3 regions of the Allobrachymonas sp. genome follow, and region 1 is predicted to be linked to each of the others. Evidence: predicted binding sites of a transcription regulator. Region 1 holds the regulator's gene; each other region holds the start of a gene.
What was found. The regulator FNR, encoded in region 1, switches genes on or off when oxygen is low (the NO sensors DNR and NnrR bind a similar motif). The targets are predictions, from matches to a motif close to TTGATNNNNATCAA.

Region 1 (9,518 bases):
AGCTGCACGCGCGCGCATCGACTCCCTCCTCGACCGCATCCCTGTGGATGCCTCCCCCATGCACGCGCCCGTCCTCCCGCCGACGGCCTGGGGAACCCCCGACTCGGTGGATGCGCCGCTCCCCTCCCCCACCGACTCGGCAGCCCCATCCGAGTCCGCCAAGGAACGCCCCGATGAAACAGCTTGAAGTGCACATCATGGGACTGGCCTACATGCTGGGCTGCCCCGATGGCTCCGAGAGCCTGATGCTCGAAGCCGTCCAGAAAGTCGATACCGCCATGTGCCGCATCCGCGATGCCGGCAAGATTCGGGCCCGTGACCGCATTGCCGTGCTGGCCGCGCTCAACGTCGCCTATGACCTCCTCGAACGTGAACAGCTCGCCGCCCGGGAAGCCGCACAGGCCGCAGCAGCCAGTGCCGAAGAAACAGAGTCCACGACTCTCTCTGATAGCGTCCCCACCAGCGAGGCCCCAGCCACGCATCCACGCCTGCAGCACCTGCTCGGGGAAATGGAGACCGTGCTCGGCGCCCCTCCCACAGAGCCCGCCGCCGAGGCACTGCCTTCTTCCTCCGGCACCGACTGACCCCTGCATGCCCCCAGCGATGGCTGGCACACAAATTACATGTTCCGCGTGTCTCCAAGGCCGCAACCTTGCCCTACAATGGGGGCGTCTGCACCGGTTCCGGCTTTATAGTTCCTTGAACCAATGCTCTTTGAGCTCGGGCTTGGTATATTGCCCGGCCAGCGTGACCATCTCGCGTAGATGGACCCATGGCCAGTGCTGCCCTCGCCCCCCTGAACCCTCGGTTCAGGATGCGGTCGGTTCCCGTGCAGACACCTCATTCCTCACACCGCTCGCGGTGTTTTTTTACGCCCATCGTTCTGCGGCGCCATGGCGGTGTGCCGCCTCTTGCCATGATTCTCGAACCCCTCACCATCGTTGAACTGGCCGGTCTCGGCCTCATGGGAGGCTTCATGGCTGGGCTCCTGGGCATCGGCGGCGGCATGGTGCTCGTGCCCTTCATCAGCTGGATCATCGTCGCCCACGGTGTGGAGCAGGGTCTGGCCGTCAAGATGGCCATCGCCACGTCCATGGCCACCATCTTCTTCACCTCGATGTCGAGCGTGCGCGCCCATCACCGCCGCGGCATGGTGCGCTGGGATCTGGTCAAGGGCATCGCGCCCGGCATCATGATCGGTGCACTCATCGTCAGCATCGGCATCTTCTCGCTGCTCAAGGGCGCCTGGCTCTCCCTCATGTTCGGCGTGCTGGTCACCGTCGCTGCCCTGCAGATGCTGCTCGACCGCAAGCCAAAGCCCACCCGCCAGATGCCTGGCCCCGGAGGCCAGGCTGCTGCGGGCGGCATGATCGGTTTTCTCTCCGGCCTGCTCGGGGCTGGTGGCGGCTTCATCAGCGTGCCGTTCATGACCTGGTGCAACGTGCCCATCCACAACGCAGTAGCCACCAGCGCTGCACTCGGCTTTCCCATTGCAGTCTTCAACGTGGTGGGATACATCGTCAGTGGCTGGCAGGTGGCCGGGCGCCCCCCCTACTCGCTGGGTTATGTCTGGATTCCGGCCGTGCTGGCCGTCGCCAGCTGCAGCGTGCTCATGGCTCCGGTGGGGGCACGCACGGCCCATGCGCTGCCCGTCAAGGCCCTCAAGCGCATCTTTGCCTGCCTGCTCATCGTGCTCGCGGCCAGCATGACCCGCGAAGGGCTGCGCACGCTCGGGATACAGATCTGACGTCCGAACCGCAGCACGTGGCGCTCTACACCGAGGCGCTCCATGCCCTCGCGCCCGCAGCCTCGGACTGGCGCGATGCAGAAGATCCGGTTTGCGCCACTAGAGTGCCGGAGTGGCACACCACGGGGCCTGCTGATGCATGAGCCCCATCCACAGCGCGACCCCCGCAGTGACTGCCAGCGCCAGCCCCGCCAGCCGGATGCCCCACTGGCCCTGCGTGCCACCAAGGTGAGGCACCCGCAGCAGCAGCCAGGGCCCTGCCATCAGCGACACGCTGGTTCCCAGCACAAACAGCACCATCACGGCAGCCCCCTGCCAGACCTCGCCGGTCAGGGCTGCCACCATGAGCGCCGAATACAGCAAGCCACAGGGCAGCAGGGCCCACATCATGCCGATCAGCACGGGCCCTGCCAGCCCACGACGCTGCTGAAGCCGCTTGAGACGCTCCCACACCCTGCGTGCGGAGCGATCCAGCCACAGCGGTTGTCTGCCCTGCACCAGCAGAACCAGCCCCAGCAGCAGGGCTGCCACGTGCAGCATGCTCCAGAACGGACGCAGGGCTGCACTGTGCACGGTCATCCATCCCAGCCCCTGCATCGAGGCGGCCGCGACTGCGCCCAGCGCGCCATAGCCGATCACCCTTCCCACCTGGAACAGGCCCATGGCCAGCGTCTGGCGTCCACGAACCGGCCCAGCCGCATGACCGATCCCGGCGCAGGCCGCACCGCACATGGCAATGCAGTGGGGCCCTCCGGCCAGCCCCATCAGAAATGCCGTGGCGGCAAGCGAGAGCTGCATCGACACGCCGTCAGATGATCTTGGAAAACCGCGTGCGCGACAGATTGGCCTGCAGGTACTTGTCGAACACCATGGCCACCCCGCGAACGAAATACCAGCCCTGATCCGTCACCTGCAGACGCTGTGCATCCACCTCGACCATCCCTTCTCCCTGCAGCCGTTTCAGATCTTCCAGCTCGCGGGCGAAATACTGACGGAAATCGATCATGTATGCGAGATTGATGGTTTCGTACTCCACCTCTCCCTGACACATGATGGCCATGATCACCGTGCGGCGGATCAGGTCGTCGCGCGTCAGCGCCAGCCCGCGCACCACGGGGAAATGCCCACGATCCAGACAGTCGTAGTACTCCTCCAGTGTCTTGGCATTCTGGCTGTAGGTCGAACCGATGCGCCCGATGGCCGACACCCCCAGCCCGATGAGGTCGCAGTCAGGCTGCGTGCTGTAGCCCTGGAAATTGCGATGCAGGCTGCCCTGACGCTTGGACACTGCAAGCGCGTCATCCGGCAGGGCAAAGTGATCCATGCCCACATACACATAGCCCGCCTGGCTGAAGGCCTGCAGCGACTGCGACAGCATCTGGATCTTCTCGCCGCCACTGGGCAGCGTATAGGCGTCGATGCGCCGCTGGGGCTTGAAGCGCTCCGGCAGATGCGCGTAGGCATAGAGTGCGATGCGGTCGGGCCGCAGCGTGCACACCTGCTCCAGCGTGCGCGCAAAGGATGCTGCCGTCTGCTGCGGCAAGCCATAGATCAAATCCACGTTCACCGATTCAAACCCGATCTGGCGGGCAGCCTCGACGAGCGCGAACACCTGCGATGCCGGCTGAATGCGGTGCACCGCCTTCTGCACCTCGGGGTCGAAGTCCTGTACCCCGAAGCTCAGTCGGTTGAAACCGAGCCGAGCCAGCGTGCGCAGGCGCGTTTCGTCGACCGTGCGAGGATCCACCTCGATCGAATACTCCCCGCCCGGCACCAGTGTGAATGCGCCCCGGATCATGCCCATGAGCTCCGTGAGCTCGGCGTCGTTCAGGAAAGTGGGCGTGCCGCCTCCAAAGTGCAGCTGCGACACCGTCTGTCCGCGTCCCAGCCGCCCCACATGCAGATCGATCTCGCGCTGCAGATAGCGCAGATACTCGGCACCCCGCTCATGGTGCTTGGTGATGATCTTGTTGCAGGCGCAGTAGTAACACAGCGACTCACAGAACGGCACATGCACGTACAGCGACAGCGGGAGCACCTGCCCCGCACGGCCATTGCTGCGCTGCTCGAGCGCTGCCACATAGTCGTTCTCGCCAAAGGCTTCGACAAAACGGTCGGCCGTGGGGTAGGAGGTGTAGCGTGGACCGGCAATGTCATACCGTGCCAGCAATTCGGGGGTGATGTGGGAAAGTGCCTGACTGCTCATGTTCCGTGCATTGTAAGATCGTCGACCCGGCTCCCGGCAGTTCTCTCCCATGCGACCATGACGGCGCATGGCCATGCCCTGCGGATTCCGGCCTCTGCTGCGTGCATGCCCCTTTCTCCTGCCGCTCCAGGCCGCAGAAATGGACATGGCCTCAGGGACATACATCCCCTTTCGGCTGCAGGACTTTTCATCTCTCTAATGTGCCCATCCTCCCGCAGGACCACATTGACTTGCATCAACGGCAAGTTGCCCCATGCGATAATGGTTCTCACCTGTGTGCAACCCAATCCCCATCGGGGCAGTGTTCTTTCTTCTGTCCCTCGCTTTTCCACCATGCCCACCCATTCGCTGGCCCAAGGCTACAAGGTAGCCTGCTCGAACTGCAATCTGCGTGAACTGTGCATGCCCATGGGACTGACGCCCTCCGAGCTGGAGTACATCGACGACGTGGTAGCCACACGGCGCAAGATCAAGCGGGGGCAGGCACTCTTCAATGCCGGAGAAACCTTTGCTGCCCTCTTTGCCGTGCGCACGGGCGTGTTCAAGACGACCATCACCACCCAGGATGGACGCGACCAGGTCACTGGCTTCCAGATGGCCGGCGAGATCATCGGCCTTGATGGCATCGTGCAGGATGCCCATACCTGCAATGCCATAGCCCTCGAAGACGCCGAAGTGTGTGTCATGCCATTCGAGCGGTTTGAAGCCCTGGCCCGCCAGGTCCCGGCCCTGCAGAGCCATCTCCACAAGATCATGAGCCGCGAAATCGTGCGCGACCATGGCGTGATGCTGCTGCTCGGCAGCATGCGGGCCGAGGAACGTCTGGCAGCCTTCCTGCTCAACCTGGTGCAGCGCATGCATGCACGGGGGTTCTCCCAGTCCGAGATCATCCTGCGCATGACGCGCGAGGAGATCGGAAGCTACCTGGGACTCAAGCTCGAAACCGTGAGCCGCATGTTCTCCCGCTTTGCAGAGGAAGGCATCGTCGAGGTCAGGCAGCGCCACGTCCGCATTCTCGACATCGAGGCCCTGCAGCGTCTGGTCAACCAGCACACGCACACAGAAGACTGAGCGCAACGTCCCTGCACCAGACGGCGCCTGCACACTCTCGCCACTCCGATCCCCTGGCAGATCCCTGCTCCAGAAACAGGACAGCCGGCTCAAGGCCGGCTGCTGTCATGGTGCAGACAGGGAAACCCCTGCCCCGTCAGTGGTCATCCACCGGAACCCCAGTGGCTGCATGGTTGCGCGCCTTTTCGGCAGGAGCATAGTTCACCCCCTTTGCACGTACCATCTGATCGGTGTTGGGCTCGTCTTCCGATCGCGTCAGAACCTGCTCGGGGGCCTGCATGATGAAATACCAGGTCACGAGACAGGCCAGTACCACCGACAGCGGCCCCCCCACGACCATCCAGACCACGGGGTATTTCCACCAGGGACGCCCGTCCTCGGGATGTGCCTTGGACAGGCCCGGCAGTGTGGTATTTGCTTCCATGCGTACAACTCCTTTGCGAAGGCGAGAGCCCTCGAACCGCAGGGCTCTCACTATATCGCACGAACTTACTTGGGTACAGAGAAAGCGCCCTTTTCGGTCACCGAGACATCGGTGCCAGCCTGCTCGATCTGGAAGTTGATCGCATGCGATCCTGGTTCCAGCGTACCGTAGGGCACCCGCACGCTCACGGCCTTCTGCTCCACCTGAGCGGGACCGATGGTCACGGTCGAGCCCTCGACCACTTCCGCCCCCGTCACTCCCTCGACAGAGATGTTGTAGGTCTGCGCATTCTCGGTCGTGTTCATGATGCGCACCAGATAGGTGTTCTCGATCTTGTTGCCAGCCACGATACGGGACATGACTCCCCGGTCGCGAATGATGTCGACCTTCATGGGCGAACGCATCGAGAGGCTCACGACGAGCGCCGTGGCGATCAGCATCAGGATGCCGGTGTACACCAGAATCCGGGGCCGCATGACGCGGTGGATGATGTCGCTCTTGGTCCAGCCATTCTTCATGGCGTTTTCTGTCGAGTACTTGATGAGCCCGTGCGGGTAGTTCATCTTGTCCATGACCTCATCGCAGGCATCCACGCAGGCACCACAGCCGATGCATTCGTACTGCAGCCCATTGCGAATGTCGATGCCAGTCGGGCAGACCTGCACGCACATGGTGCAGTCGATGCAGTCGCCCAGCGCCACTTCGGAACGATCCACCTTCTTGGAGCGCGGACCGCGCGGCTCGCCGCGCTTGTCGTCGTAGGTCACGATCAGCGTGTCGGCATCGAACATCGCGCTCTGGAAGCGGGCATACGGGCACATGTACTTGCACACCTGCTCGCGCATGTAGCCAGCGTTGCCGTAGGTGGCAAAGCCATAGAAGAAGATCCAGAAGGTCTCCCAGTTGCCCAGATGCCACTGTGCAAAGTTGCTCACCAGATCACGGATGGGCGAAAAATACCCCACGAGCGTCAACCCCGTCCACAGGGCGATGAGCAGCCAGATCACATGCTTGCCGCCGCGCCGCCAGATTTTTTCGAGATTCCAGGGGCTCTTGTCGAGGCGGATGCGCGCGCTGCGATCCCCTTCCATCTTGGCTTCCACCCAGAGGAAGATCTCGGTGTAGACGGTCTGCGGACAGGAATACCCGCACCACAGACGCCCCGCCACGGCGGTGAAGAGGAACAGCGACAGGGCCGAAATCACCAGAATGCCGGTGAGGTAGATGAAATCCTGCGGATACAGGACCAATCCGAAGATATAGAACTTGCGTGCCTCCAGATCGAAGAGTATCGCCTGTCGGCCACTCCATTCCAGCCAGGGCAGTCCGTAGAACACCAGCTGCGTCAGTCCGACGAAGATCCAGCGCCAGGTCTGGAAGATGCCGGAAACCGTGCGGGGATGGATGGTCTTGGCCGCAGCGAACAGCGACGTTGTCGCGGGCGCTGCATCGATCGGAATGACCTTCTTGGGAGTCGCTTTGGGCTCGGAATGCGAGCCCGAGTCGTGTTCGGGCGTTTCTTGAGACATACGCGTGACCTTTTATTACAAATCAGACTTTCACTTGCATGAATATGATAGCGTCTATTGTTTCACAAAAGAAAAACCGCCATGACTTGCATCAAGTTCATGGCGGTAAGAAGATCAGCTTGGAGCGCCACGAGGGCGCAGAAGATCACTTGTTGTTGGAAAGGCTCCAGACATACGATGCCAGCAGGCGGATCTGCTCGGGCGAGAAGCGCTTGCCCCAGGCCGGCATGATGTTGACCTTGCCGTTGGTGATCTGCTTGACGATGCCTTCCTCGCTCGGCACGCCCATCAGCCACACGTTGTCCGTGAGGTTGGGTGCGCCCAGGGCCTGGTTGCCCTTGCCATCTGCACCGTGGCAGGCTGCGCAGGCCGCGAACTTGGGCTTGCCCACCGCAGCCAGAGCTGCATCGTGCGGCTGACCGGACAGGCTCAGCACGTAGTTGGCCACTGCCTTGGCATCATCCGGCTTGCCACCGATGGCTCCGATCATGGGAGGCATCTGGCCATGACGTCCGTTGGTGATCGTCTGGATGATGGTGTCGGGCTTGCCGCCCCACAGCCAGTCATTGTCGGACAGATCCGGGAAGCCGTTGCCGCCCTTGGCATTGGAACCATGGCACTGCGCACAGTTGTTCAGGAACAGACGCTGTCCCATGCCCACTGCCTTGGGATCCTTGGCGATCTCCTCGACGGGCATGTTGGCGTACTTGGCGAACAGAGGTGCCACCTGCGCATCACCCTTGGCCATTTCGGTGTTGTACTGCCCATGGGAAGTCCAGCCCAGAATGCCCTTGAACGTGCCGAAGCCCGGATAGAGCACCAGATAGGTGATGGCAAAGAAGATGGTGATCCAGAACAGACCCACCCACCACTTGGGCAGCGGGTTGTTGATTTCGCGCAGATCGCCATCCCATACATGGCCGGTGGTGTTGTCGGCGGCCGTGTGCGCGCGCGCCGTGGCACCGATCAGCAGAATGGCCACGCAGAACAGGATGCCGAACGCCACGATCGCCATCACGTACACGGACCAGAAAGAGTTGATGAAGTCACTCATTTTGTTTCCTCGGATTTTTGCGCCACAGGAGGATGGTCTTCGTGCATGAACGGGAGCTGTGCCGCTTCATCGAAGTGATGCCGGTTGCGATGGGAATAGGCCCAGCGCATGATCACGATGAACATGACAAAACTCGCCACCGTGGCCAAACTGCGCCAATCGTTGATATCCATGAGAAGGTTCCTCCTGGGAATGCGGTTTTATTGCGGAGCGGAGGCGCCGGCAGCCGGAGCGGCTGTCTTGCCCTCGCTGGCAGCAGCGAAGGCGGTGCCCAGAGACTGCAGGTAGGCAATCACGGCCTGCTGCTCGGTCTTGCCCTTCACAGCGGCAGCTGCTCCGGCAATATCGGCATCGGTATAGGGAACCCCTACCCGACGCAGTGCACGCATGTGGTCAGCAATGGTGGTGTCGTCGACCGTGTTCTTTTCCAGCCAGGGATAGGCCGGCATGTTGGACTCGGGCACCACATCGCGAGGATTGTGCAGATGCTGGGAGTGCCAGTCATCGCTGTAGCGTCCACCCACACGGGCCAGATCGGGACCGGTCCGCTTGGAACCCCACTGGAAGGGGTGATCGTAGACAGACTCGCCAGCCACGGAATAGTGACCATAGCGCAGCGTCTCGGCACGGAACGGACGGATCATCTGCGAGTGGCAGTTGTAGCAGCCTTCGCGCTGATAGATGTCACGGCCAGCAAGCTGGAGCGCCGTGTAGGGCTTGAGCCCCTCGATCGGCTGGGTGGTCGACTTCTGGAAGAACAGGGGAACGATTTCCACCAGTCCACCGATTGCCACCACCAGCAGGGTCAGCACGATCATGAGGAAGTTGCTGGTCTCGACTTTCTCGTGGGTGATACCACCCGCAGCAGGTTGATTTGCCATGTTGTTCAACTCCTTAGGCGTGTGCAGGGGCAACGGCGGGAATCTGGATGGTCACGGAACGGCCCTTGGAGGCAGTCATCAGCGTGTTCCAGAGCATGACGATCATGCCGCCCAGGTACAGGACACCACCGGTCAGACGGATCACGTAGAAGGGGAAGGTGGCCTTGACGCTTTCCACGAAGGTGTAGGTCAGGGTACCGTCGGGGTTGATGGCACGCCACATCAGGCCCTGCATCACACCGGCAATCCACATGGCAGCGATGTACAGCACGATGCCGATGGTGGCGACCCAGAAGTGCACTTCGATGGCCTTGACGCTGTACATTTCCTTCTTGCCGAAGAGCTTGGGAATCAGGTGGTACATGGAGCCCATGGTCACCAGACCCACCCAGCCCAGGGCGCCGGAGTGCACGTGGCCCACGGTCCAGTCGGTGTAGTGGGACAGGGCGTTGACGGTCTTGATGGACATCATCGGGCCTTCGAAGGTGGACATGCCGTAGAAGGACAGGGACACGATCAGGAAGCGCAGGATGGGGTCGTCACGCAGCTTGTGCCATGCACCGGACAGGGTCATGATGCCGTTGATCATGCCGCCCCAGCTCGGAG
Region 2 (9,518 bases), on a different contig from region 1:
CTTGGCACGGGTGAGCTTGACGTTCAGGTGCTTGGGCCCCGAGGCATCGGCCGTGATGTAGGGCAGATTGATGTCGGTCTGGCTGCTGTTGGAGAGCTCGATCTTGGCCTTTTCGGCAGCTTCCTTGAGACGCTGCAGGGCGAGCACGTCCTTGCTCAGATCCACACCCTGTTCCTTCTTGAACTCGGTGATGATGTAGTCGATGATGCGCTGGTCGAAATCCTCGCCACCCAGGAAGGTGTCGCCGTTGGTGGACAGCACCTCGAACTGCTTTTCGCCATCGACGTCGGCGATCTCGATCACGGAGACGTCGAACGTGCCGCCGCCGAGGTCATACACCACGATCTTGCGGTCGTTGCGGTCCTGCTTGTCCAGGCCGAAGGCCAGTGCGGCGGCCGTCGGTTCGTTGATGATGCGCTTGACTTCCAGGCCCGCAATGCGGCCTGCGTCCTTGGTGGCCTGGCGCTGGGCGTCGTTGAAGTAGGCCGGCACGGTGATGACCGCTTCGGTCACGGCTTCGCCGAGATAGTCTTCGGCGGTCTTCTTCATCTTGCGCAGCACTTCTGCGCTGATCTGCGGGGGGGCGAGCTTTTTGTCGCGCACCTGCACCCAGGCATCGCCGTTGTCGGCCTTGATGATCTGGAAGGGCATCAGGTTGATGTCCTTCTGCACTTCCTTGTCCTCGAACTTGCGGCCGATCAGGCGCTTGATGGCAAAGAGCGTGTTCTTGGGGTTGGTGACGGCTTGGCGCTTGGCGGGAGCGCCAACCAGCACTTCACCATCTTCCTGATAGGCCACGATCGACGGCGTGGTGCGCGTACCTTCGCTGTTCTCGATCACGCGGGTATTGTTGCCTTCCATGATGGCCACGCACGAGTTGGTGGTGCCGAGGTCGATGCCGATGATTTTTCCCATTTGTAGGAACTCCTGTTTCTGTAATCCGTGATGTCAATGAGGGGGTGGAGCGCCCGGTGATGCGCATGCATGCATCGAACGATCCCTTGCTGAATAGGTGAGGTGTCCCGAAAAGCTTTTCAAGCGCCGGCAAGCACCTTTTTGAGGGTCATGCGCCTGCGCAGACCGTCACCAGTGCAGGGCGCAGCACGCGATCGGCAATGGTGTAGCCCTTCTGGAGCACGGTCACCACGGTGTTGGGTGCCTGGGTGCTGCCTTCGGGGGCAGGGACCATGCTGATGGCCTGGTGCTGGTGCGGATCGAAGGGTGTGCCGGGAGCGGGGTCGACTACCTTGACCTTGTTGCGCTCCAGGGCGCTTTGCAGCTGGCGCAGCGTGGCTTCGGTGCCTTCGCGGATCTGTTCTGCTGATCCGTTGGTGTGGGCCAGGCCGGCTTCGAGGCTGTCGAGAGCAGGCAGAAGACTTTCCGCAAAGCTTTCGATACCGAACTTGCGGGCCTTTTGCACTTCCTCATCGGCCCGGCGACGTGCGTTCTGCACTTCTGCCTGGGAGCGCAGATAGTGGTCGTTGAGTTCGTCGTACTTGGCCTGCAGAGCTGCGAGCTGTGCCTGCAGATCGGTGGATGCGGCCGTGGGTTCAGACGCGGCGGAGGCAGCAGCCGGGGCGGACTCTTCTGCGGGGGTCTGGGGTGCGGATGAAGTAGGGTTCATGGACTATCCGAGAATCAGTGAATGAAAACGGGCTGCGGATGCAGAAAACCGATGAAGAGATACCTCTGCTTGAATCGGCATCTTCTGCTCCTTCCATGCCATGCATGGATGTCTGACAGGTATCTGAAGTCCGTGCCGGGGTTTTCAAGAGGGAATGGGACAAAACCCTTCCATTGAGGGGGATTTTGTCCTCCAGCCATAGAAAAGGCACATGCGGCAGAGTGGCCGGATGTGCCTGGAAGGGGCAGGAGTGCCCTGCCGTTTCTGGCGATCCCGAAGGAATGCGCGGGTCGGATCAGCGCAGATCGAGCAGTTCGACGTCGAATTTCAGGGTGGCATTGGGAGGAATGACACCGCCTGCGCCACGTGCGCCGTAGCCGAGCTGGGGGGGAATGATGAGCGTGCGACGGCCACCGACCTTCATGCCGGCAACGCCTTCGTCCCAGCCTGCGATCACCATGCGCTGGCCCAGACCGAATACGAAGGGCTGACCGCGATCCTTGCTGGAGTCGAACTTGGCGCCCTGTGCGCCATTGTCATAGAGCCAGCCGGTGTAGTGCACCATGACCTGCTGGCCAGGCTGGGCTTCGGCGCCGGTGCCGATTTCGGTGTCGATGTACTGCAGGCCGCTGGCCGTCGTGACGGAAGAAGATGTGCTCATGGGAAGAATGCGGGTAAGGGGAGAACAAGCCTGTCTCCGCCTGCGGGCTGCAGGCTGAGACAGCGGATGGGTAATAGAGAGAGGATGCTGAAGGAGCAGGCTGGACAGGATCCGGCCGGCAGAATCAGTCGCCACCTCCCAGGAAGGTGCGCAGCTTGTCGCTGCGGCTCGGGTGCTTGAGCTTGCGCAGGGCCTTGTGCTCGATCTGGCGGATGCGCTCGCGGGTCACGTCGAACTGCTTGCCGACTTCCTCCAGGGTGTGGTCGTTGTCCATTTCGATGCCGAAGCGCATGCGCAGCACCTTGGCTTCGCGGGGGGTGAGGCCGTCGAGGATGTCCTTGACCACGTCGCGCAGGCCGGCCTGCATGGCGGCTTCCACCGGAGCGGTGTTGACACTGTCCTCGATGAAGTCGCCCAGGTGCGAATCATCGTCGTCCCCGATGGGAGTTTCCATGCTGATCGGCTCCTTGGCGATCTTCATGATCTTGCGGATCTTGTCCTCGGGGATGTCCATCTTCTCGGCCAGGATGGAGGCGTCCGGCTCGAAGCCGAATTCCTGCAGGTGCTGGCGCGAGATGCGGTTCATCTTGTTGATGGTCTCGATCATGTGCACCGGGATGCGGATGGTGCGGGCCTGGTCGGCGATGGAACGCGTGATGGCCTGGCGAATCCACCACGTGGCGTAGGTCGAGAACTTGTAGCCACGACGGTATTCGAACTTGTCGACGGCCTTCATGAGGCCGATGTTGCCTTCCTGGATCAGGTCGAGGAACTGCAGGCCGCGGTTGGTGTACTTCTTGGCGATGGAGATCACGAGACGCAGGTTGGCCTCGATCATTTCCTTCTTGGCATTGCGCGAGCGGCGTTCGCCGTCGTTCATGCGCTTGTTGATGGCCTTGAGCTCTTCCAGCGGCACATAGACCTGGGTCTGGAGGTTGATCAGGTTCTGCTGCAGTTCCTGGATGGGCGGGATGTTGCGCGCCATGGTGCTGCTCCACGGCTTGCCGGCTGCGGCCTGCTCCTCGACCCATTGCAGGTTGAGCAGGTTGGGCGGAAACTGGGCAATGAAGGTTTCCTGGGGCATGCGGCACTTGTCGACGATGATCTGGCGCAGCTTGCGTTCGTTCTGGCGGATCTGTTCGACCTGTCCGCGCACGGTGTCGCACAGCTTCTCGATGGTCTTGGCCGTGAAGCGGATGGTCATGAGCTCCTGGCTGAGCTTTTGCTGCGCCTTCATGTAGGTCGGCGTGCCATAGCCTTCCTTGTCGAAGGACTTGCGCATGGTGTCGAAGTGCTTGCGCAGCAGGTCGAAGCGACGCAGGGCCTCGTTCTTGAGCTCTTCCATCTTCTTGGTGAGCGCCTTGGTGCCACCGTCGTCGTCATCGTCGTCGTATTCGTCGAAGTCTTCCTCGGCCACGTAGTCGTCGGCTTCGTTGTTGTCTGCAAAGCCGTCGACGATGGTGGAGATGACGGCCTTGCCCTCGCGGATTTCCTCGGCCATGGCCAGGATTTCCTCGATGGTTGCGGGAGAGCCGGAGATGGCCTCCATCATGTCCATGAGACCGCCTTCGATGCGCTTGGCAATCTCGATCTCACCCTCGCGGGTCAGCAGCTCTACCGTGCCCATTTCGCGCATGTACATGCGCACCGGGTCGGTGGTGCGGCCAAATTCGTTGTCGACGTTCGACAGAGCGGCCTCGGCTTCTTCCTCGGCTTCTTCCTCGGTCGTGGCCGACCCGCTGGTATTGGCGAGCAGCAGGGTCTCGGCATCGGGGGTCTGTTCGTAGACGGCCACGCCCATGTCACCCAGCATCGAGACGACCACTTCGAGCGTTTCGCTGTCGACGAGCTTGTCGGGCAGGTGGTCGGAGATTTCCGCATTGGTGAGGTAGCCGCGGGTCTTGCCGAGCTTGATGAGCTCCTTGAGGCGCTGGCGGCGGGTGGAGACTTCCTCTTCGGACAGGATGGTCTCGTCAAGGCCGAACTCCTTCATGAGAGCGCGTTCCTTGGCCTTGGACAGCTTCATGCGCAGCGGCTTGACCTTTTCGGGCACGGCCGCAGCTGTCGGCGCGGCAGCGGGAGCCTCTTCCTCTTCCGCATGGTCGTCGGACAGGTCGGCGTCGAGGTCGGAAAAGTCCTCGTCCTCTTCGGAGGCTGCCTTGCGGCCCTTCTTGGCCGTGGTCTTGGAGGCTGCGGCCTTGCGTGGAGCCTTGGCGGCGGTCTTGGTGGTCCGCGTCTTGGTAGCCTTGGCCGGCGTGTCGGTATCGGGTGTGGCTGCAGCCGCCTCGGTTTCGGTGGCTACCTTGGCTGCGGTCGTGCGGGACTTGCGGGCGGTGGTGGCCTTGGCAGGCTGATCTTCGGTTTCCGGGCTGGCCTTGGCAGCCTTGACGCGGAAGATGCGGGGTGCGGGAGTGGAGGAGCTGGTCGTCGAGGACATGGTTTTTGTTTTGCTGCCACGCGCTGTCTTGGCAGCGGTGGGGGAGTCTTCGGGAGGAGTCGTCACGCTCTCGGGCGAGGCATCGGCGATCTTGTCGCCTGCGGCTTTTCTGCTGCGGGTCTTCACGACCGGAGTTCCTGGCTCAGCGGCGGGAGATTTGCGGGTCTTTTTGACCTTGGCTTCAACAGACGGAGAAGAAACGGATGAATCCGCGGTGCTGTCTTTTTTGGAGGTTGCCATGACTATCCCTTCCACACATCAGTTCGGAACGGGGCAGATGCCCGTGTACGTGCCTTGCCACATGGGGGCGTGGGCGCCGATTTCCAGATGGAGAAAAATTGGAGGAGCGGACAGGAGAGGCCGGAAGGGGCACATCAGGCTGTCCATGCCGATGACCTGCAGGGCCTGCAGGCCGGTGAGACAAGTGGGATGGGCGAACATTTGGGATACAGCCCTTGCGAAGGTGGCCGGAACGGAGATGGTGTTCGCGGATGGCCGGGATCGGAGGTACTGCTGTCGCGCTTGTCTGCAAGCTGACAATTATACCCTTCCCGGCCCATCTGCCGACAAAACAGGCAGGGGCAGAGGAAGGAGGGGTTGTGTAACGGATGAGCGGCGAACCACCCAGGACTGCGCCTCAGTGCAGGCCGGTGAGCTGTGCGGCAATGGCGCGGCGGAACGGGGTGATGCGCTGCCCCAGGCGGAGCATGCCGTCTCTCACCAGCCGGGCCACGGGGTGCTCGAAGGTATAGAGCTTCACGATCGCCTGTGTGGCCAGATACAGCGGACGAGTGGACAGCATGTGGGTGCGTTCGTAGCGCGCGAGCAGCGCGGGGTGGCCGATGTCCCGTCCCTGGGCATGTGCCTGGATCAGGGCCTGGCTCAGGGTTTCGATGCCCAGCAACCCAAAGTTGAATCCATGGGCGGTGACTGGATGCATGCCCACTGCTGCATCGCCGATGCAGGCAAAGCGTTGCGCCACCAGATGGCGTGGATAGACGCCGACCAGAGGATAGGCATGGCGTGTGCTTGTGAGAGTCATGGCACCCAGCCGGCCCGCAAAGCGGCGTGTCATGTCGGAGTTGAAGACGTTGTCCTCCATGTCGAGCACAGCATCCATGTCGCGGCTGGGCAGCGTCAGCACCACCGAGGACCGGTGCATGCCGGTGACGGGATCGTCGTTCATGGGCAGCAGCGCCAGAGTCTGACCGTAGTCGAACCATTCCCAGGCGACGTGCTCGTGCGCGCGCTCGTGTGTCATATTGCACACCAGCATGGTTCGCCCGAAGTCGTGCATGTCGGCGGCAATGCCCATGGCACGGCGCGTCTGGGAGAAGCGGCTGTCTGCGGCAATCAGAAGACGGGAACGGAGGACGCGCCCATCCTCGCAGGTGACCTCGGCGTGGGTATCGTTCGAGCGTACCCTCGAGATGCGGCATTCACAGAAGAGCTCGATGTCGTGGTGGGCCTCGATGGCAAGCTGAACCGTGTCCCAGGCAGCCTGCCGGATCAGATGGTTGGAGACCAGCCATCCCAGTTCGCTGCGCGAGGACAGCTCGTGTCCGATGACCATTGCAAAGGGGTGACTGCCGTTGAGCACCTGGGCATCGCGCAAAGCCGAAAAGGCGGTGGGTTCCAGTTCCTCGATGCGCTGCCACAGCCCCCATTTCTGCATGGCGTGGGCTGAGCGTTGGGTGAGGGCAATCTCGCGGCCATCGAAGGCAGGATGCGCCACGGCCGACTGCGGCTGCTGTTCGAGCACTCCGATGTGAAGTCCCTGTCCGGAAAGGGCTCGGGCCAGGGTCAGGCCGGCAGGGCCGGCGCCCACGATCAGGATGTCGAAGTCTTGGGTCATGGCAGGCAGTCTAGCGACTTGCCCGGGCGGAGTGCTTGATGCCGGTCAATTGCACAGCCGCCTATCGGGCCTCACTCCGCCGGAGGCGGTGGCACATTTATGGTGCATGGCGTTGCGTGAGGGGCGTGGCCATGGCGCAGGGCGGTCTGGGTGGGCCTTGATGTCTGTAGGTGCAACCTATGCGGACGTGAGGTCATGGGGGTCATGCAAAGGTGCAACTTATCGCTTCGGCGCGGTCGGTGGACAGATGAATGGAGGTTCAGACGGGGCTGGGGGGAGTGACGGCATTGTCAAGCGGTTGCCGGGGGATGGCAGGCAAGGGGGCATTGCAAGAAGACCCATGCGGGGAGGGGTGTGTAGGACGGATGCGGGTTTTTACCGAGTCCGGTCATGGGGGGAATGGCGCATTCGTTCCGTATCATTGCCTTTTGATGGTGCGTGTCGGGGTCGGGCATGGCGATGGGATTGCAGGGTTGCACCAGTCTGGTGTGACTGGCGGAAAAGAGGCCGGATGTTTCGGGCTTCTGCACGAGGATATGTCCATGCAAAAGCATCGCCGATGGCCTGCGACATGCCACGAAATGTTCAATTTCGACGAGTGGCTGGAAGTCTGTACGGCGAATTGAAAGAATTGGCCCGGTTTGTGCTTGTAACAGCACGCATAGTTTCTTGCGGTGGGTTTCAAAGCCCGTTTTTGTCTATCGATGGAGAGTAAAACATGCAATTCAAACTGCGTATGAGCGTGGTCGCTACCATGGTGCTGGCTTCCATGCTGGCTTCCTGCGGCAAGAAGGATCAGACGGCCTCTTCGTCTGCTTCCGGTGACGCTGGGGCTGCTCCCGGTGAGCTGGTCGTGAAGATCGCCTCCGTGGCGCCCATGTCCGGCAGCCAGGCCCACTATGGCAAGGACAACGCCAACGGCGTGCAGATGGCCGTCGATGAAGCCAACAAGCAGGGCGTGACCATCGGGGGCAAGAAGGTGCACTTTGTGGCCGTGCTCGAAGACGATGCTGCCGACCCCAAGCAGGGTACGGCCGTGGCACAGAAGCTCTGTGATGCCAAGGTGGCAGGCGTCGTCGGTCACCTGAACTCCGGCACCACGATCCCCGCATCCAAGATCTACAACGACTGTGGCCTGCCCATGGTCACCGGTGCTGCCACCAACCCTGCGCTGACCAAGCCCGGGTACAAGAATGTCTTCCGGATCATCGCCAACGACAACGTGCTCGGCGCTGCGCTGGCCGATGAAGCCAAGAAGCTCGGCCTCAAGCGCGTGGCTGTGATCGACGACCGCACGGCCTATGGCCAGGGCATCGCCGAGATCTTCACGCAGACGGCCAAGAAGAACGGCATGGAAGTGGTGAGCACCCAGTTCACTAACGACAAGGCGACCGACTTCATGGCCATCCTGACAGCCGTGAAGGCCCAGACTCCCGATGCGGTCTTCTACGGCGGCATGGATGCACAAGCCGGCCCGATGCTGCGCCAGATGGCCCAGCTGGGTCTGGACAAGGCCAAGTTCTTCGGTGGCGACGGCATCTGCACGAACGAGCTGGTCAAGCTCTCCGGTGGTGCCAAGCCGCTGGGCAACGTGATCTGCGGCGTGGGTGGAGCATCGCTCACCAAGATGAAGGGCGGAGCCGAGTGGCGCAAGAGCTATGACGCCAAGTTCCCCAACCAGTTCCAGGTCTACAGCCCGTACACCTACGACGCCACCATGCTGCTGATCGACGCCATGAAGAAGGCCGATTCCGTCGATCCCAAGGTCTACCTGCCCAAGCTGGCTGCCGAAGACTATCAAGGCGTGACGGGCAAGATCACCTTCGACGACAAGGGTGAAGTCAAGGACGCAGCCACCACGCTGTTCCACTACCCCGACAACAAGAAGCAGGAACTGTAATTTCCTGTCGGCCGGCCATGGCGTGCCCGAGGCATGTCATGGCGCCAGGCCCATAGGGCTTGCAGCCTGTTGATCTGATGAGGAGCCTGAGCCCGGCAGCGACCGGACTCAGGCTCTTTTTTTGCCTTGGGAGTGCCGGGCATGCAGGAAGATGAGACTGAGGTCGGCAAGCGCTGGAGAGACGCATCCCTGAGTGGTCTGCCCGTGCACGGCAGAGTGGAGCCAGTGGACAGGCCGGCCATGATGAGGCGGCGCGGAGGTACAGGCCACACCCTTGCGGATGCAGGGCCTGGACCATCGTCGCTCAGGAGTGCGTTTTGTGGGGGGCCGAAGCGGCTGGCTTGCTGACGGACGGAGGAAGGGGGCGACAGTCGGCCGGCAGGCTGGACTGGGTACGATCGATGCTCCGGAGCATGAAAATGCCGTCGTAATCCACGGCCTGGCCGTCGGTGGCCTTGCCTTCGTCACTGGCATGGAGCTCGACATAGATGGGCTGGTAGGCTTCTCCGGCCTTGTCGGCCTTGTCGATGGCAAGGTCTTCGAGGCGGCCGAGCAGTTCGTCCGGGCCGTCGAGCCAGTAGGTTCGGTCCGAGTTGCAGGGGGTGAAGGTTTCGACCTCGGGGCCCCACACGAAAAGTCCGCGATAGGCCACGGAAGGCCCCGATGCCGGTGCGGCAGGCAGGGGGGGCAGTGGGGCAGAGGAACTGTTCTGGGCGTCTGCATCTGCAGCCGCCACGGCAGAGGCGGCCGACATGGCCGCACTGGCATCGGACGAGGAGTCGGCTGCAGAGTGGCAGCCCGTGGCGCTCATCAGCCAGCAGGTGGTGCCCAGGCTGGCCAGCAGGGCGGGCAGATATCTCATGGGAAGGACCTGTGGAACAAAGAAGGGGGCCCGTCAAGGCCCCCTTGCAGCATGCCTGTATCCCTGCTGAGGCAGGGACGGCGAGGCTTATTTCTTGGCAATCATGCCATAGATGGCCAGGACTGCCACAGCCCCGATGACAGAGGCGATCCAGCCAGCCACTTCACCGGATTTGTACC
Region 3 (9,518 bases), on a different contig from region 1:
GCGTGGAGGGTGGGGTGAGTCATGATGAATGTCCTGTCAGGCAAAACATGTCCTGCGCGGCAATGGCCATACAGGAGGCCGGGCCGTTGGAACCCCTCGGTGGGAGTGCCGCCAGCCATGCTGCCGGAATATAGCAGCATGCCCCTGCCGCCGTGGTGCGGGCAGACCAATGGCATGCAGGAAGTGTGTACTGTAAATAATTCCAGTAATCGGGATTCATTCCTTATAATCCACCGCGCTGCAGCGTGCGCAGAGGGATCGTGCAAGAATGCTCTCGTTCCCGTTCATGGCCTGAAGATCTGGAGATAGTGGATGGCAATCGTATCCAATCTGGAGCTGATCCGCAGGGTTCCCCTGTTCAGCGATCTTACGCCCGGCCAATCGGGCATCATTTCTTCCGCCGTGGGCAAGCGACGCTTCCGGCGGGGAGAAACCATTGTCGAACAGGGAGCCGTCAGCGGCATGCTGTTCATGATCCTGTCCGGCAAGGCTCGCGTCGTGGCGCAGGATGACCGGGGGCGCGAGGTCATCATGGCTTCCCTCGGGCCTGGAGACTGCATCGGCGAGATGAGCCTCATCGACGGAGATCCCCATTCCGCCACGGTGCGGGCCGAGGTGCAGACCGATGTGCTCACGCTCGAACACGATGCCTTCACGCGCTGCCTGCGCGACAACGTGAACATGGCCGAGGCTGTCATGCGTGCCCTGGTGCGTCGACTGCGCAATGCAGACCGGCAGATCCGTTCGCTGGCGCTGATGGACGTGTATGGACGGGTGGGCGATGCCCTGCTCGACATGGCCGAAGAGGAAGCCGATGGCACCCTGGTGCTGCGCAAGAAGGTGTCTCGGCAGGAAGTCGCCCGCATGGTCGGCGCCTCGCGCGAGATGGTGAGCCGGGTCATGAAGCATTTCGAGGACAACGGCCTTGTGCAGGCACGGGGGGATGGCAGTTTCCTGCTCAGGCCCATGCCACATACCCTGGAGTGAATCCGGTGGACTGCAGCCGCGCATCCTTTCCTTTGTGTCCCTGCTTCGCTTCGGTGCCGCCGGTGGCCTTGCCTGAGAGTAGTTGTTGAATGGCCTATCTGATCCGTAACGCTTCCCGCGAGGTGCCTGCACAGGCACCCAAACCCCTGATTCCTCCGCTTTTTCGCCGCTTCAGCCAGGAGACCGTGCTGTTCTTCGGAGGACTGTTCCTGCTGTGCTGGCTGCTGTCCATGCTGAGCTACAGTCCGGATGACCCGGCCTGGAGCACCACGGGCATTCGCGTGCAGCCCCGCAATCTGCTGGGGCATGTGGGGGCCTGGGCCGCCGACATCAGTTTCTTCGTGTTCGGACGCTCGGTCTGGCTGCTGTTTGCCACGGCAGTGGTCGGGTGGTGGCGTCTGCTGCGCCAGTGGATGCGGGGAGGGCGGACAGGTGCTCCGATGCCTTCCGCCCCGGCGGCAGAGACGACTTCGGTGCGGGCCTGGTGGAAGCGCTGGGGGCGTTCCCTGGCAGGAGGCACTGCCGCATGGTGGCTGGCCGTGGGGGTGATGCTGGCGGTTTCGACCGCGCTCGAATGGAGCCGTCTGTATGGGGGCGAGTCCCGCCTGCCCAACGGAGCGGGCGGCATGCTGGGTACCATGACCGGGCCTGTCGCCACCATGGCGCTGGGTGCGGTGGGGTCGGGGCTGGTCGGGATCATCCTGTTCCTGTGGTCGCTGTCCTGGGTGTTCCGCTTCGAGTGGGGGCAGGTGGCGCAGACCGTGGGGGCGTGGGTGGATGGCCGTCTCACGTTTGCCCGCGAGCAGCGCGAGATCGCGGCCGACAAGGCAGCAGGCCAGAAAGCGGCCCGCCAGCGCGAGGAGATGGTGGAGCAGGAGCTTGAACAGGCTCAGGCCAAGCCCCATGTGCCCCTCGTCATCGAGCAACCACCCCGGCCGGCCGTGGTCGAGCCGAGTCCCCGGGTCGTGCAGGAGCGCCAGAAGCCGCTGTTCACCGACATGCCAGACAGCCATCTGCCGCAGATCGGTCTGCTCGACGAGGCGCCCCTGATGCAGGAAGGGATTCCGCACGAGACGCTGGAGATGACCAGCCGGCTCATCGAGAAGAAGCTGCGTGACTTTGGGGTGGAGGTGCGTGTCGTGGCCGCCATGCCGGGGCCGGTGGTGACCCGCTACGAGATCGAGCCGGCCACGGGGGTGAAGGGCAGCCAGATCGTCAATCTGGCCAAGGATCTGGCACGCTCGCTCAGTCTGGTGTCGATCCGGGTGATCGAGACCATTCCCGGCAAGAATCTCATGGCGCTCGAGTTGCCCAATGCGCGGCGTCAGACCATTCACCTCAGCGAAGTGCTGGGTTCCAACGCCTACCATGAAGGGCGCTCCGTGCTGACCATGGGGCTGGGCAAGGATATCGTGGGCAACCCGGTGGTGGCCGATCTGGCCAAGATGCCCCATGTGCTGGTGGCAGGGACCACAGGGTCGGGCAAGTCGGTCGGTATCAACGCCATGATCCTGAGCATCCTGTACAAGGCCACGCCGGAAGAGGCGCGCATGCTCATGATCGACCCCAAGATGCTCGAAATGTCGGTCTATGAGGGGATCCCGCATCTGCTGGCGCCTGTGGTCACCGACATGCGCCAGGCGGCGCATGGCCTCAACTGGTGCGTGGGTGAGATGGAACGGCGCTATCGGCTCATGAGCAAGCTCGGCGTGCGCAATCTGGCCGGGTATAACGCCAAGATCGACGACGCCAGGGCGCGTGAGGTCCTCATTCCCAATCCCTTCAGTCTGACGCCGGAGTCTCCCGAGCCTCTGGAGCGACTGCCGCAGATCGTGGTGGTCATCGATGAGCTGGCCGATCTGATGATGGTGGTGGGCAAGAAGATCGAGGAGCTGATCGCCCGCCTCGCGCAGAAGGCTCGGGCGGCGGGCATCCACCTGATCCTCGCGACCCAGCGCCCCAGCGTGGACGTCATCACGGGACTCATCAAGGCTAACATTCCCACCCGCATTGCCTTTCAGGTGTCGAGCAAGGTGGACAGCCGCACGATCCTGGACCAGATGGGGGCCGAAAGCCTGCTGGGGCTGGGGGACATGCTCTATCTGCCGGCAGGTCACGGAGTGCCGCAGCGGGTGCATGGCGCCTATGTGAGCGACGAGGAGGTGCACCGGGTAGTGGATTTCCTCAAGGAGCATGGCGAAGCCAACTACATCGAGGGAGTGCTCGAAGGCGGCACCGTGGAGGGAGAGGACGGTCCGGGCGGAGAGGGCCAGGCCGGCGACGAGCAGGACCCCATGTACGACCAGGCGGTCGAAGTGGTCCTCAAGAAGCGCAAGGCCAGCATTTCCCTGGTGCAGCGCGAACTGCGCATCGGCTACAACCGCGCCGCCCGTCTCCTCGAAGACATGGAAAAGGCCGGGCTGGTCAGCAGCCTCTCGACCAATGGCCAGCGCGACATTCTGGTTCCCGCGCGCGACGACTGATCGGCGATTCGGCCGCTTTTCGTGCGGTCAGGCCCTGGGGTGCACAAAGAGCGGGCAGGGCCGTGGCAGAAACCGCACCTCCGGCAATATGTAACAGAGCCGGAGGCACGGAAACTTCCTCTGGACGGAGGGGGGAAGTGCCTGTTACATCTTTGCGGCTTGGTAGCATCTTCCCCAGCGCCTGGGCGTCCGCACCTCGGGCAAGCGCCTACACTGTGGGACAACCTGGGTTCGGCAGGGTGGCACCCTCGCGGAGGCGGCCCTCCTTGCGCCGAATCATCATTACGACATGCCGGCTGGCCGCATGCAGGAGAGGGCAGGGACTTGCGAGTGCCTTCAGAGCCTTTTCTGCTGCCATGGGCTGGACCCGCACGCACAAGGAGTTGTTCATGATGTCATTTGAGTCCCGTTCCGTATCCTCTCTGTCTCCCGTAGCCGGGCAGATGCCGCGTTCCCGCGCCCTGCAGGGCGGGCGGGTACTCGCCGTGGCCCTGCTCGGCATGGCGGGCTGGATCGGGCAGGCCCATGCCGACGGGCTGTCCACCCTCGATGCCTATATCCGGCACACGCATGCGGGAGCAGCCAGCTTTACCCAGAGTGTGAGCACCGTGGGCAAGTCGGGTGCGGCGCGGCAGAGCAGTGGCACCTTTGCCTTCCAGCGGCCCAATCGCTTCCGCTTCGACTATCGCAAGCCCTATGTCCAGACCATTGTGGCGGATGGCCGGCACCTGTGGATGTATGACGCCGAGCTGCGTCAAGTGACGCAGCGCAGCCAGAGCAAGGTGCTTGACGCCACCCCGGCCGCACTGGTGGCGTCGGCCACCAGCCTGGATGCGCTCAAGGCCCGCTTCACGCTGGAAAATGCCACGGGGAGCGGCTCCCTGACCTGGGTAAAGGCCACCCCCAAGGGCAAGGAAGGGCAGGTCAAGGAAGTGATGATCGGATTCGAAGGCAACGACCTTCGCCGGCTGGTGATTCTCGACGGGTTCGGGCAGCGGTCCGATCTGACCTTTGGCAAGTTCAGCAGCACGGTGCCGGCAGGGATGAAGTTCAGCTTCGTGCCTCCCAAAGGGGCCGATGTGCTCAAGCAGTGAGACGGCGAACCACGGGGACAGACGCCAGTGCCGGCGTCATGGCGCCGGCATGCTGCTGCCTTGCATAAAGGCAGGGACAAGGCAGTGCAGCAGGGACATCCCCTGCGTGCAGTCAGAGACGCACTTTCTGGTCCAATAGACGCATGGATGATCTCTTTGCACACGAGCCGGATGCGCCGCTTGCGGAACTGCTCCGGCCCCGCACGCTGGACGACGTGGTCGGGCAGACGCACCTGCTGAATGCCGGCAAGCCCCTGCGGCTCGCGTTTCAGTCCGGCAAGCCCCATTCCATGATCTTCTGGGGGCCGCCAGGGGTCGGCAAGACGACGCTCGCACGGCTGACCGCCACCGCCTTCGATTGTGATTTCATCGCCTTGTCTGCGGTGTTCTCGGGCGTCAAGGACATCCGGGCAGCCATGGACCGTGCCCGCCAGAATCTTGCCCAGGGGCGGCACACCATTCTGTTCGTGGATGAGATTCACCGCTTCAACAAGGCTCAGCAGGATGCCCTGCTGCCCTATGTGGAAAGCGGACTGGTGACGTTCATCGGTGCCACTACCGAGAATCCCTCCTTCGAGGTCAATTCGGCCCTGCTGTCGAGGGCGCAGGTCTACGTGCTGCAGCCCCTGTCCGAAGCCGAGCTGCGGCAGCTGTTCGAGCGGGCGCGTGGAACGCTGCAGGGAGCTTTCACATGGGAGAATGTGGCGGTCGATACCCTGATCGGGTATGCCGATGGGGATGCACGCCGGTTCCTCAACCTGCTCGAACAGTGCATGTCGGCGGCACAGACGTCGGGGGTCACGCACATCGATGCGGCTTTCATCGACAACGCGCTGACCCTGAACAGCAGGCGGTTCGACAAGGGGGGCGATGCGTTCTACGATCAGATTTCCGCCCTGCACAAGTCGGTGCGTGGATCGCACCCCGATGCAGCCCTGTACTGGCTCTGCCGCATGCTCGACGGAGGGGCCGATCCCCGCTACCTGGCGCGGCGCATCGTGCGCATGGCCTGGGAGGACATAGGACTGGCCGATCCGCGCGCCATGCAGATCGCCAATGAGGCGGCCAGCACCTACGAACGTCTTGGCAGCCCCGAAGGAGAACTGGCACTGGCGCAGGCGGTGCTGTACCTGGCAGTGGCGCCCAAGAGCAATGCGGGGTACATGGCCTACAACCAGGCACGGGCCTTCATCCGCAAGGACCGCAGCCGGGAAGTCCCGGTGCATCTTCGCAATGCGCCCACCAAGCTCATGAAGGAACTCGGCTACGGGCATGACTACCGCTATGCCCATGACGAGCCCCATGCCTATGCGGCAGGGGAGACCTATCTGCCGGAAGACATGCCGGAACCGGGCTGGTATCGCCCCGTGCCCCGAGGGCTTGAGCTCAAGATCGCCGACAAGCTCGCACAGCTGCGGAAGTGGGATGAGGAAGCCGATGGTGGGCAGGCGCAGAACTAGAGAGACTGCCCGCTGCGTGTGCTGCACGGCCTGAGAAACTGGCTGGATGCACTGCGGTCAGTGCACGCCGCAGCTTCCACCGCTCAAGCGGCTGTTCATTTTCCTCCGAAGAACTGGGAGAGCCAGTTCATGCGCTTGGACTGGGTGTGTAGGGCATTCTGGCTGGCGTGGGCCTTGACCACGTCCACGTAGTGCTTGTCCTGCTTGAGGATGTGATTGACCAGCCACCGGGCCAGCAGGGCGTGGAGCTCGGCTGCGACATCTTCGCCTTCGTCGAAGCGCTTGTGCAGACCGGAGACGCGGTCGACGAAGGCATCGTGCACCCACTTGTGGGCGTTGAAGAATTCGTAGCCTGCATCGCGCATCATGACTTCCTCGAAGCCGAGGTGGGACAGCGTGTAGTCCATGACGTCGTCGATGATCTCCTTGAGCATGTTGCGGTCCTGCCTGAGCTGTGCCTGGTAGAGCTCGTTGAGGTAGTCGACGATGCGACGATGCTGATCATCGATCTCTGCAATGCCCAGGTTCAGCTCGGGGGTCCATTCAATGTGCGCCATGCGTAAGTCCTTGAATTTCTCTTGCCCCTGGAGCATTCCTTCCGCATTCAGAGGGTGATGAGTTACGTTACATGACGGAAAATTATAGGGGGCTGCATTGGACGATCGTACAGAGGGAAACATCCCTTGATGTGCGTCAAGGAGATGCCGTTGGGGAATGGTCAGCTGCGCAGGGCAGGCGTATCAGGGAAGGAGGCGAGAGGGTTGACGGGGAAGCCGCATCTTCAGCCGCCGAACTCCTGGCGCACGGCAGCGACGGACTGTTCCACCCGCTGCACGAGGGGCGTGATGGCTGCGGCCGAGAGGGTGAGGGTCTGGGTGGCGCGCGTCATGGCCACGTACAGGATGCGCAGGGCGTCGTCGGTGTCCTGGTCTGCCCGTTCTGGCAGGCCGTCGATATGGGCCACGTAGACGTGGGGGAATTCCAGCCCCTTGCTCGTGGACATGCCCAGCAGTTTGACGCTGGGAATCGACCAGTCGATGCGGCTGATGCCCGATCGGTGGCGTTGCCAGGGGATGCCCCGTTGGGTGAGGCACTGCTCCATGGCGTTGAGACGGTATCCGGTGGAGAGGATGGCGATGTCGTCGAGAGGAACGCCTTCACGCAGCTGCGCGGCGATGCGGTCGACGACGTGCCTGGCTTCTTCCCAGCCGTCGCGGGCCTTGAGCAGCACCGGGACCGGGCCGCGTCTGCCGGCTGTTTCGGGATGGATGCGGGCCACGTGGTCGTCGTTTTCCTCGCGTTCGGTCAGCAGGCTGTCCGCAAGGTGCAGAGCCACCGCGAGGATTTCGGTGGTGTTGCGGTAGTTGAACTTGAAGATGCTGGTGCGTCCCTGGGCCTCGATGCCGACGCTCGCGAAGCTGAACCTGCGGCGCTCTGCCCTGCGGTTGATGGCCTGGGCATCGTCATACAGGATAAGCAGGGACTTGGTCGCGGGGGTCACGAGCTGGGCTGCCATGCGCAGCCAGGTGGCATCGAAGTCATGTGCTTCGTCGATCAGCAGGGCGCTGTACTGGCCCTGCGGCACCATGCCGCTGGCCAGATGACGCTCCACGACGCGAACCTGCTCATCGAGACTCTCCGACGTGGAAAGTCCGCGGGGAACCGGCAGCTGGTAGCTGCGCACCATCTCGCTACACCACTGGTGGAAGGTCTGGACCTGGACCCGCTGGGGAGAGACGCCGCGCTCGGCGAGCATCTGGCGCAGCCGGTCGGCAAGTGGGCGGTTGTAGCACGTGACCAGAATGGGAGGACTGCCCGGGGCAGCCTGGGCCGCGAGCTGCTGGGCCCGAAAAATGAGCACCATGGTTTTGCCCGATCCTGCAGGGCCGTGGATGATGCGGTGGCCGGTGCCCAAGGTGCGGGCGGTGGTTTCCTGCTGCAGGTCCATGACCTGGATCAGGTCGGGAATGGTCAGCATGCCGCTGCCGCTTTCCGAGCTGCTGGGGGTGCCCATGGTGATGCGCAGGTCGGGGAACAGGTGCCAGCGCACCCGGTCCTGCTGCGGCAGCGTCAGCGTGACGGGAAAAGCGACCACGAACATGGCCCACAGGCGTTCCTCGAACTGGTCGGGGTGCACGGATTCCGCCAGATCATCGGCCAGCAGGGTTTTGTGGGGGGAAAAGATCTCGGCAAAGTCGGTCACTGCGCCGGCGTCGCGGCTGCGTATGCCGCTGAGTGCGACGCCCCAGCCGTAGGGCACGATGCAGCGCCCGCGGTGGAGGGGGCCCTGCTGCTGCAGCTGGGGGTCACGCTCCAGCACGGCATGGATTTCACGGGCATAGCGCATGGCCTGCCGGTCGGGGTGGTCGCAGGTGGTGGGGCCGTGTTCCGTCTGCAGGGTGATCTTGTCGCGGTCGAGCTCCAGCAGGGTGGAGAATTTCCAGTCCTTCACTTCCAGCACCAGCACTCCCCGGCGGGGATTGAGGATGACGAAGTCGGGCTCGCGCTGCCGGTCTCCGATGGGGATGTTGTGCCAGACGATGTAGTCGTCCGACAGGCAGCGCTTCAGCTGCTGCAGCACCTTGCGCTCGCCGGTGTTGCTGCAGTGGCGCTCGATGCGTCCGAAGATCTGGGGAAAGAGAGCCATGAAGCAGTCAGTCTGCGGTGCAGGAAAGGGCGTCAGAGGGGCTGTGTGCTCCCCGGTGGTGTGCCGGGGAGAGGGACGCCACCGCCGCACGGAGGCACGGATTGCCATGTGCCCGTGTGGCGGGCGGTGCGTGGTGGGGGGAAGAGCGCGACCTTACTTGCCCCAGGTGTCCTTGAGTCCCGTGATGCGGTTGAGCACCAGCTCGCCGTCGCGGGACAGGACGCGGTCGGTGGCGAAATAGCCGAGCCGCTCGAACTGGAAGTGGCTGCCCGTACCGGACACGGAGGGCTCGACCCAGGCCGTGACCGTGCGCAGGCTGTCCGGGTTGAGGGCTGCCAGAAAGTCCTTGCCGCCCGCGTCAGGCTGTGATTCGGTGAAGAGCCGGTCGTACAGGCGCACTTCGGCCTGGACGCCGTCTTCGGCGCCGACCCAGCCGATGACGCCCTTGACCTTGATGCGGTCGGCTCCCGGGGTGCCGCTCTTGGTGTCGGGCAGGAGCTGGGCAAAGACCTCGGTGACGCGGCCCGAGGCGTCCTTCTCGAAGCCGGTGCACTCGATGATGTGTCCGTACTTGAGGCGCACCTTGTTGCCGTCAACCGGCTGGCCGGCGGCGTTGGTGTGGGGTGGATAGAGCCGGCGGTAGCCCTTTTCGGGGATTTCCATGAAGTCTTCGCGCTCGATCCACAGGTGCGAACCCATGTGCATGGTGCGTTGGCCCATTTCGGGGTGGTGGGGGTGCACGGGGGCGTGGCAGGTGTCGAGCGTGCCGGCGCCCATGAGTTCGTCCCAGTTGGTCAGGGTGAGACGGATGGGGTCGAGCACGGCCATGGCACGGGGGGCCACAGGG

Region 2: the regulator FNR is predicted to act here: its motif matches at 6,613-6,626, upstream of ubiM (5-demethoxyubiquinol-8 5-hydroxylase UbiM).
Region 3: the regulator FNR is predicted to act here: its motif matches at 6,708-6,721, upstream of ACE3P9_RS05990 (bacteriohemerythrin).

What each region holds. Positions count from the first base shown of each region.
Region 1 covers NZ_JAYRLV010000004.1:97,078-106,595, reverse strand. The annotation lists gene ACE3P9_RS05320 (cell division protein ZapB) at 1-187, shown strand, start outside; gene ACE3P9_RS05315 (cell division protein ZapA) at 174-584, shown strand; gene ACE3P9_RS05310 (sulfite exporter TauE/SafE family protein) at 917-1,747, shown strand; gene ACE3P9_RS05305 (sulfite exporter TauE/SafE family protein) at 1,847-2,545, opposite strand; gene hemN (oxygen-independent coproporphyrinogen III oxidase) at 2,556-3,953, opposite strand; gene fnr (fumarate/nitrate reduction transcriptional regulator Fnr) at 4,287-5,024, shown strand; gene ACE3P9_RS05290 (nitrogen fixation protein FixH) at 5,161-5,448, opposite strand; gene ccoG (cytochrome c oxidase accessory protein CcoG) at 5,514-6,977, opposite strand; gene ccoP (cytochrome-c oxidase, cbb3-type subunit III) at 7,123-8,031, opposite strand; gene ACE3P9_RS05275 (cbb3-type cytochrome oxidase subunit 3) at 8,028-8,204, opposite strand; gene ccoO (cytochrome-c oxidase, cbb3-type subunit II) at 8,232-8,912, opposite strand; gene ccoN (cytochrome-c oxidase, cbb3-type subunit I) at 8,926-9,518, opposite strand, start outside.
Region 2 covers NZ_JAYRLV010000008.1:33,827-43,344, reverse strand. The annotation lists gene dnaK (molecular chaperone DnaK) at 1-915, opposite strand, end outside; gene grpE (nucleotide exchange factor GrpE) at 1,064-1,624, opposite strand; gene ACE3P9_RS07735 (FKBP-type peptidyl-prolyl cis-trans isomerase) at 1,920-2,285, opposite strand; gene rpoD (RNA polymerase sigma factor RpoD) at 2,410-4,962, opposite strand; gene ubiM (5-demethoxyubiquinol-8 5-hydroxylase UbiM) at 5,360-6,577, opposite strand; gene ACE3P9_RS07720 (branched-chain amino acid ABC transporter substrate-binding protein) at 7,296-8,477, shown strand; gene ACE3P9_RS07715 (hypothetical protein) at 8,782-9,339, opposite strand; gene ACE3P9_RS07710 (GlsB/YeaQ/YmgE family stress response membrane protein) at 9,427-9,518, opposite strand, start outside.
Region 3 covers NZ_JAYRLV010000005.1:83,612-93,129, reverse strand. The annotation lists gene trxB (thioredoxin-disulfide reductase) at 1-23, opposite strand, end outside; gene ACE3P9_RS06010 (Crp/Fnr family transcriptional regulator) at 313-987, shown strand; gene ACE3P9_RS06005 (DNA translocase FtsK) at 1,077-3,470, shown strand; gene lolA (outer membrane lipoprotein chaperone LolA) at 3,914-4,564, shown strand; gene ACE3P9_RS05995 (replication-associated recombination protein A) at 4,708-6,024, shown strand; gene ACE3P9_RS05990 (bacteriohemerythrin) at 6,120-6,581, opposite strand; gene ACE3P9_RS05985 (3'-5' exonuclease) at 6,806-8,671, opposite strand; gene ACE3P9_RS05980 (glutamine--tRNA ligase/YqeY domain fusion protein) at 8,825-9,518, opposite strand, start outside.